DNA from 4 places in the Neobacillus sp. GCM10023253 genome. Region 4 is predicted to be linked to each of the others. Evidence: predicted binding sites of a transcription regulator. Region 4 holds the regulator's gene; each other region holds the start of a gene.
What was found. Region 4 encodes Rex, which represses fermentation and respiration genes when NADH is low (regulators of the CRP and FNR family bind a similar motif). Its sites were predicted from a motif close to TTGTGAAATATTTCACAA; they were not measured.
Positions count from the first base shown of each region.

Region 1: ACFPA1_RS20670 (DoxX family membrane protein) is a predicted target of Rex. The motif match lies at 1,069-1,086, and genes of this name have one in related genera.
Region 2: ACFPA1_RS24090 (TIGR04190 family B12-binding domain/radical SAM domain protein) is a predicted target of Rex. The motif match lies at 733-750, and genes of this name have one in related genera.
Region 3: ACFPA1_RS12260 (cytochrome c3 family protein) is a predicted target of Rex. The motif match lies at 1,421-1,438, and genes of this name have one in related genera.

Region 1 covers NZ_JBHSHV010000018.1:13,068-15,276, forward strand. Annotated here, with positions in the region: gene ACFPA1_RS20665 (DUF421 domain-containing protein) at 1-110, shown strand, start outside; gene ACFPA1_RS20670 (DoxX family membrane protein) at 438-998, opposite strand; gene ACFPA1_RS20675 (SDR family NAD(P)-dependent oxidoreductase) at 2,080-2,209, opposite strand, start outside.
Region 2 covers NZ_JBHSHV010000027.1:113,928-116,136, reverse strand. Annotated here, with positions in the region: gene ACFPA1_RS24095 (GAF domain-containing sensor histidine kinase) at 1-361, opposite strand, end outside; gene ACFPA1_RS24090 (TIGR04190 family B12-binding domain/radical SAM domain protein) at 826-2,209, shown strand, end outside.
Region 3 covers NZ_JBHSHV010000008.1:329,653-331,861, forward strand. Annotated here, with positions in the region: gene ACFPA1_RS12260 (cytochrome c3 family protein) at 1-1,202, opposite strand, end outside; gene ACFPA1_RS12265 (multiheme c-type cytochrome) at 1,540-2,209, opposite strand, start outside.
Region 4 covers NZ_JBHSHV010000011.1:5,671-7,879, forward strand. Annotated here, with positions in the region: gene moaC (cyclic pyranopterin monophosphate synthase MoaC) at 38-526, shown strand; gene ACFPA1_RS13775 (redox-sensing transcriptional repressor Rex) at 559-1,212, shown strand; gene ACFPA1_RS13780 (DUF4395 domain-containing protein) at 1,365-1,790, shown strand; gene ACFPA1_RS13785 (acyl-CoA dehydrogenase family protein) at 1,925-2,209, shown strand, end outside.

The DNA.
Region 1 (2,209 bases), on a different contig from region 4:
TCTTGGCAGAATTAAAAAAGAGAAACGTTCAGGTCTCTGAAATTTCCTACGCTGTTGTAGGATCAAAAGGAAACCTGTATATTGATTTATTTCGCGACAATTCAAGTTAAAAATATTAGGGCTCACAGCACTCTTGATGAGATTGCTGTGTTTATTTTTTTCAAGCCGCCTGATGGCAGGTCTTTTTGGTTTCACAGATTGACAAAACAGCGGCGGTTACGCTGTCGTTTGTTCAATCACTAAATTAATGCTTCGCCTGAAAATATGCCTCTTACCTTTGTTTTGCGTCATTCAAACTCGTGATGGAGGCTTTCCCTCTTGAATGATGCATAGGGACGGTTCTCTTGTCCCATTCCGCAGTGCCGGTTCAGGTTCCATCTCCGGCAAATGCAGCTGAAAACGACTGAAAATGAAGCAAAAGAACCGTCCCCATGCATCTAATTTAGGTTGACAGGTTTATTGTCTATGACTGATTGGTTATCTTTTACGGTTTGGTTGTTGCCTTTTACTTTGCGTTTAAGTACTGTTTTTCTAATGAATGGCTTTATCCAGCCGTCTAGTCCGATTCTTCCAGCATTAGCGCCTGCAAATAGGATTATAACTCCTAATAAAATATCTAATGGGTTCGAAGAAATCGTTCCAGCAAATAAATAAGAGAAGTTCATCAATAGACCAAAGAACATGGCAGCTGTTGTTAAGCATCCTAGTAATAATCCTAAACCAACAAGAAATTCACCTAAAGGAATAATCGTATTGAAGATATGGGCATTAGGCAATGCAACATGTTTTAAGAAATCAACATACCAGCCAAAAACAACCGCACCGTCAGGACCTTTAACTGGGTTAGCGATTGCTCCTTTTAAAAATCCCGAAGCGTCAAAATCTCCGCTTGATAATTTGTGCCACCCCGCCGTGAGCCAAACGTAACTAAGATATAAACGAAGAACAGTTAAAATACCAGATGCAGTTTTGCTTTGTCTTAACCAATTTACTAACATTAACAACACCTCCGCAATTTAGTTTCGATACATCCACAGCATAGCAAATGTATTTTGGCTTCAGGGAGGATTGTTCAAGATTTAACAATCTCTTAAAATAAATTCAAACAAAAGCAAAAAAATTTTAACAAATGAAACTATTTGTTACACGAATGTAGCAGAAATTCAGCTGTTACTATTTTTAATAATGTTCTTCCAGTAGTGTCAGGCTTTTAAATCTTCCTCAAAATCTTGTGGATGATGTTTCGCTCGGAAGTTAACGATATGTATGCTGTGCGTGGGAGTAAGTAGCTGTATAACGAATGGGCTGCGATTTCCGGAAGTAAACAATGGAACCCTAACTTTTATACTATTTCGACGCCTGATACAAAAGACCTCTATCAGGCGGTTTATGTAATAAAAAAAGACTTATTTAAAAATAGCCTAAAACGATTCAAACAAATAATGATTTTCGCTATAATTACAAATTAAAGGGGGTGCTTACAGATGGAGAATCACGTTAGATTGTCTGGTACTTCTTCCACTCATGTAAAGCCTATTATTGGAAAGGCGATACTTTGCATGGGGCGAGACATTTAATTTTATCGCTGAATAAGCTTTTCTAATATGTTGGCTTTGCACCTTATTTTTCAAAAAGAACCTTTGTTCCTTCTGTAATTGCTTTGGTGAAGTTGCCTATGTTTCCACGGTAACGAAAGCAAAAAAACCTAAAAACCCTGATTATTACAAGTCGATTGGCAATCTTATTTGCGCCGATGGCAGCGAATGCAATAAAAAAATGACCAATGTCGACTATTTAAATGCTTTTGTGAAAGAGTCATTAGGAATGTGAAGCTTGAAACCCCTTTTTTCTCTCAGCTTTACCGAATAAATTTCTTAAATTTATTTTTCAAAAATAAAATTTGGCGCATTTCTTCTTAATAGAAATGCGCCAAATAGTGTAACAAACCTATTTCTTTTCTTACTATGCCGGTTTAGGGTCCATCTCCGGCAATTGAGCTGAGAACAGCTAAAATGATGCAAAAGAACCGTCCCCATGCATCCTTATTTTTCTTTTCCAACCATGAGTTGTTTTTATCAATTATAAGTCAGAGATCATTCCGCCATCTACTACAAATTGGGCTCCAGTTGAATAGCTTGAATCATCAGAAGCAAGGTATATAACTAAATTAGATACTTCTTCTACTTCTGCTCTTCTTCTTAGAGGAATA
Region 2 (2,209 bases), on a different contig from region 4:
AAAAACTAATCACCTGCATGGCCGGATTAAAGAAAATAATTCGGAGCGGCCGTCTATTCATAATGTTAATGGCTGCAACAATAATCCCATAAAAAACAATCGTATAGGCTAAGCCATCGATAAGGTATATGGCATAAACCAATGGAAATGAGATGGTTATTTGACCTTTCCAAACAGGTACTGGAAACAGTTCAACAATAAAGAGAAACAACACCAGCAACGTCAAAATCATTGGCTGATGGGGAACCGATAAATCAAGCAGGCCAAATTGGAGATAAAGAAATACTCCAATGATTGATATCAATAGTAGGAATTGCCTTGAAAGCTGTTCTTTTTTTTGCAAAATGCCGATATCGCCCAAAGCTTCCCCTCCAAATTCTGTGACGGTTTACTTAATTTTCTGTTTATTCTAGTTTAATGTATTTATAGATTGAAAACAATATGAATGATTGTTCAGTCGGCCAAACGTCCGCAAAAAATAAGGACCCAACCCGGTCTAATGAATCACACTGACCGGACTAGGCCCTCGGCAAACCAGATTGGTTTGATATCCACTATTATGTCATAAACCGCTATGCGTTTTCTATTTGGCTAAAGGATTATTCTTGCCTACTACCTTTGTATTAAATTTATTCGGCACAAAGTTAACCAAAATTTGTCACCTGATTGTCACTCTAGCCAACAACTATTATAGTAAACTAAAGTAAACAGAGATCATAACATTAAAAAACCTTGTGAATTCCCTCACAAATCCTTTCTTGAAAAAACATTTATATATATACCCCAAAAGGAGTTATTACACTACAAATCAAAGAGGTGTTTCCCATGAAATACGATTTAGTACTGCTGCATGCTCCAAGTGTTTACGATTTCCGAAAAAATCCTTTGCTTGCCGGACCGATCAGTGATGTTGTTCCATCCTCGCCCGTTTTTGAAATGTACCCCATCGGCCTGACCAGCATCGCCGACTATTTGGAGCGTTATGGACTTCGCGTCAAAATCATCAATATCGCCAACCGAATGCTCATGAACCCAAACTTTGATGTCGAAAAAAAATTAAAATCGATCAGGGCAAGTGCGTTTGGCATTGATCTGCACTGGCTGCCACATGCCCACGGCAGTATTGAGCTAGCGAAAATTGTCAAGCAGCTTCATCCGGACACCCCGATTATTTTTGGCGGATTGTCGGCCACGTATTATCACAAGGAGCTAATCCAATATCCATTTATTGATTTCGTGATGCGCGGGGACTCGACAGAAAAGCTGATGCTGCTGTTGATGAATAAGCTGGAGACTGGAAATACGCATTTTGCAGATATCCCTAATTTAACGTGGAAAAAGGGCACCGAGACTGGCTATAATCCGTTAACGTACGTGCCAAAGGATCTCGATGATATTGATGTTCCCGGTTACCGCTACACCATTCGTTCCGTTTTCAAATACCGAAATTTCCTCGATCCGCTGCCATACAACGGCTGGCTTCAATACCCGAACACCGCACTGCTGACCGCACGCGGCTGCACACAGAACTGTTTGATTTGCGGCGGATCAAGAGAGGCTTATGGGCAAAACTGCAACCGTCATACGCTAGCATTGCGGTCACCGAAAAAGCTCGTCGAGGATATTCAATTTATTTCCCGGTTCAGCCGGGCGCCGATTTTTATCCTCCATGATCTAAGACAGGGTGGACAAGAATATGTTGAGGAATTTTTTTGCCGTTTGAAAAAATTGAAGCTGAAAAACGAAATCGTCTTTGAGTTATTTCAATATGCGGATGAAGAATTTTTCCGGCTGATGAATGAAAGCGTGCCTCATTACAGCATTGAAATTACCCTTGAAACCCATGACGAAAAAATCAGGAAATATAACGGGAAATTCAGCTGCTCAAATGAAAAGGTGATCGAAACACTGCAGTTCGCTCTCAAAAATGGCTGTAAAAAATTTGACCTGTTCTTTATGGTTGGAATCCCTGGGCAGACGTATGAAAGTGCTGTCGAAAACATTGAATTTTGTGAAACCATCCACCTGGCCTGCGGGAAGGACCCAAGAATCTTTTACTTCGTTGCCCCGCTCGCTCCATTTTTGGATCCGGCGAGCCCGGCGTTTGAGCACCCGGAAATCCATGGCTATAAAAAATTGTGCCAGACACTCGAAGACCATCGCAAGGCCATCACCCAGCCGTCCTGGAAGCATATGCTCAGCTACGAAA
Region 3 (2,209 bases), on a different contig from region 4:
TTTTCCAAAACCGCAGGAGGGGTGTAACTAACTAGGCCTGAACTTTCATCATACTGGAAGGCAACAGGCTGCCCATCTAATTTAAATTGAATAGAACCAGGATTAATTGAGCCATTTGGTGATTTTACTACGGCAGATATAGTCGGCTTTAAATCGTCCACTCCATATTTTAGTGGAGTCTGATTTGAAACCACCGGCTTGACGGAAACGGTAAAATTCCAGTTTCGGGTAACTGCATTGCCTAATGTATCTTCTGCAAACAATGTTAATGTATGGCTGCCATTTGCGATAGTTCCCTCGTAATCTATAAAGGCTTGCTTTTTAGAGGTAATAATATATTCATCATAATAATCTATATATCCTTTATACTTAAAATTTATCTTTAAAGGGGATCCATCCAAAGACAGAGTAACATTGTCTTTAATATCGACAAGATCCTTTAACTCCCCGCTAAATTTTAATATCCCATCTGTAATGACAGCGCTATCCTTAAAATAGTAGAGGTTTACCAAACTAGGTGCAGCCGAGTCAGCTGTAAAGGTCCAACTCTTGGTGCCACTGTTGCCCGAGATATCTTTTGCCTCAAGAACAGCAGTATAACTGTTATTTGGAAAAATATAATTATAGGTGATCTTTCCTGTTTCCCGATTGATTTCCAACTTGGTAGAATCAACATAAGAATTGTTTATTTTTAGCGTCACCGTATCCCAATTAACTGCATGATTGTCACTTACAACTGCGGTTAATTGGTTTGCTTTTAACTGCTCACTTTTATCAGCAGGATTGATGCCGTTAAACTTAGGAGGCTCTGCAACTGTGAATGTCCAGGAATCACTAAGGGTATTCCCGCCTTTATCATTAATGCTGACCTCTACTGTGTTGACCCCGTCTTTTAGATTAGAGGTATTGAAGCTGATAGTTCCTTCTTTAAGACTCTTATTTACAAAATTCGGAGTGACGTCCATTCCGTTTAACCACATTTTTACTGTGGAACTGTCTAATTCATATAAGCTTTTTACATAAACAGCTATTTTTGGGCTTGATACTGTAACCTTGGATCCCTTTGCAGGATAGTAATTACTATAAAAAGTATCAACTGCAGAAACATAGAATGCACTTAGTAACAATCCAAGGGATAAAAACAACAACATAATCAGAATAGGTTTTCGTCTCAACTTAAAACTCCCCATTTTACGAGACATTTTCTCTTTCTCCTCTCTCTATCCACTTTCGTTATAGCCAAATCAACATTTCTATCGGATCACCTTCCCCTTGGCAAAAGATTAGAAATCGTGTAAATAGACCTATTATCCAATAGGTCTATTTACACTATCTACCTCTTATTTACCATATGAATAAAGGCCTAAATTATATGGTAATAAGGTCCTAGAAAAAGTATAGCAGATGTATTTTCAAAATAATGTGTAATTTTTTAGAATTATTGATATTTTTAGTATATTCACATAATGATATTTGTTATGTTATTTAAATTGGCAACCGGAAAAAATAAAAAAATCGAGAGGAGTTCTCTCGATTTTTTTATTTTTTTGGAGCATGCGCTGCCTCAACAAACGACTTACTGTTACTGTGACATTCTGAACAAGGCTTTGTTGTTTCTGTAATTTTTTTATTATGATCAGGTATTGCCGGATTAATGGATAGCTCTGTCTTTTCATCATAAATCGCTTTACCTGTAACACCGTATATGGCAGTTGAGCCATTATGGCAGGCAATACAGAAACTTTGCTGCTTCCCTGCATCCCATTTTACAATGGCATTCGGGTCAAATGATGTTAAATTAAATGTTGTTGGATTTTCATGTCCTATTTGCGTTTTTATTTGGTCAACATTGTTAGACCCATGAGTATCATGACACTCAGCACATGGGATGTGACCTGCAAGAGGACTTCCATCTTGCGCTTTGATGATATGACCTGAAAAGTTTTTCTCTGCTGCCGAAATTTCGCGGTTTGCAAATGACGATTGACCATTTGTTTTTTCATACTGCGCTATAGTTACTTCCGTTAAATTATTATAATACCTGGCAATGTCAGGGGTGTTCGTAGCCTTTTTCTGAAAATCTCCATTATGACAGCGAAGGCAAAGCTGAAAGTCTTCATAAATTCCTAATGCAGTATTCGACTTTTTATATTCAAACAGACGATATTTTACTCCAGGGTCGCCGAGCTTTTCAGCACTGTCCGTTTCA
Region 4 (2,209 bases):
AAAATAATGTATTATTTTTTGTAGGAGGATTTTCTTTATGGCTGAATTTACTCATTTTAATGAAGAAGGCCGGGCCAAGATGGTCGATGTCAGCGATAAGCCGGAAACGGCACGCACGGCGATAGCCCAGTCAAGCATATCCGTATGCACTGAAATTTATGAAAAAATTACAAACCACGAAATGAAAAAGGGCGATGTCTTAGCAGTTGCCCAGGTTGCTGCAGTGATGGCAGCGAAAAAGACATGGGATATCATTCCAATGTGCCACCCGATTCCATTGACAGGTATCAATATTAGTTTTTCGTGGGAGCAGGCCGGGCAGGAACAATATACACTGCATATTGCTGCATCAGTGAAAACCAAAGGCAGTACGGGGGTTGAGATGGAAGCGCTAACAGCCGCCTCTGTTTGTGCCCTGACCGTCTATGATATGTGTAAGGCAGTTGATAAAGGGATGGTGATTGGACCAACCTTTCTGGTGGAAAAAACCGGCGGCAAAAACGGTGATTTTAGAAGAGAAATCTAATATATCCATTAAAATTGAAGGGTGGGAGAAATATGTCCAATGAAACGATGAAAATACCACAGGCAACAGCAAAGCGTCTGCCCTTATATTATCGATTTTTACAAAACCTTCATTCTTCTGGCAAGCAGAGGGTGTCATCTGCAGAATTGAGTGAAGCAGTAAAGGTGGACTCGGCCACTATTCGCAGGGATTTCTCTTATTTCGGGGCCCTTGGGAAAAAGGGGTACGGCTATAACGTAAACTATTTGTTATCGTTTTTCCGGAAAACACTTGATCAAGATGAATTAACAAAGGTAGCGTTAATCGGGGTGGGTAATCTCGGCACAGCCTTTTTACACTACAATTTTTTAAAAAATAATAATACAAAAATCGCTTGTGCCTTCGATGTGGACCCCGGAAAAATTGGCGGTTCGATAGGCGATGTTCCCGTTTATTCGATGGACGATATAGAACAGTATTTGATTGAGGAAAATATTTCGGTGGCGATTTTGACGGTGCCGGCCCCGGTTGCACAGCAGATTACAGACAAGCTTGTGAAAACGAATGTAAAAGGGATTTTAAACTTTACACCAGCGAGACTGAATGTACCTTCATCGATCCGCGTGCATCATATTGACCTGGCGGTGGAGCTGCAATCACTTGTTTACTTTTTAAAGCATTATCCAAACCACGAAGTAGAAGAATAAATAATCAATGGGCTTCTCGCCAAAATGGTGAGAGGCCCATTTTTCGTTTGGAAACATTTTTCCTAAACAGATCACTATACAAAGGGAGTTGAAGCGGGTAAAATGATTACACGAGTAATTATCGTAATCCAATAGGAAAGGTTGGAATTAAAATGACAGAAAAAGTTCGTTCAATCCCACGGCCGCTTGTGAAAACAAACCAGTGGACGATTGTTTTAAGTGTTGTGTTAACATGGTTATCCGGACAGGAATGGTTTTTGTTAGTGCCGTTTGTTGCCGGTATGTCTGGTCTTTTATTCGGATTTAATCCGATTATGCAAATAGCAAAACTATTTTTAAGAAAGGACCCAAAGGCTTATATCCCTGAGGATTGGGAGCAGCAGCAATTTAATCAAAAAATTGCCGTATCGTGTTTGGGAATTGGATTTGTAGGATTCCTGCTGGGATGGAATGGTGTTGGCTATGTGTTCACGATTCTTGTCGCGGTGGCTGCCTTTGTGGCAATTCTAGGTTTTTGCATCGGATGCTTTATTTATTTTCAGTGGAACCAATACCGTTATAGAAGGGCGCAGCAATAAAGATATCTTTTTATGAGGTCTGATTAGTTCGGCCTTTTTTTTGTTTTCTACTTATATTTGACGCTGCCATATCCTTACATTTAAAATTAAATTGAAAATTATGAATTATCATTCATGAGGAGAGTGGCGTTTTTATGAAGCTTGTTTCCCAAGAGACAGAAGCGAAAGGAAAAAATTCTTACAGCTTTGATGAATTTCTCGAAAAACGTGACAACCTTGATTGGTATCGTGATGAACCGTTTTTACAAAAAGCGGTTAAGAAATTTACGGGTTCTCAGCACAGCCAAGTCCACGAAAAACTATTATCCTTTTCGCCAACAGTATCTGCAAAATGGAACCGGTTAGCTGAAAGAATTGCCAGGCCGGAAGTCCGCCCCTACATGCTTCACTTTGATGCTTTTAATAATCGGATTGACCGG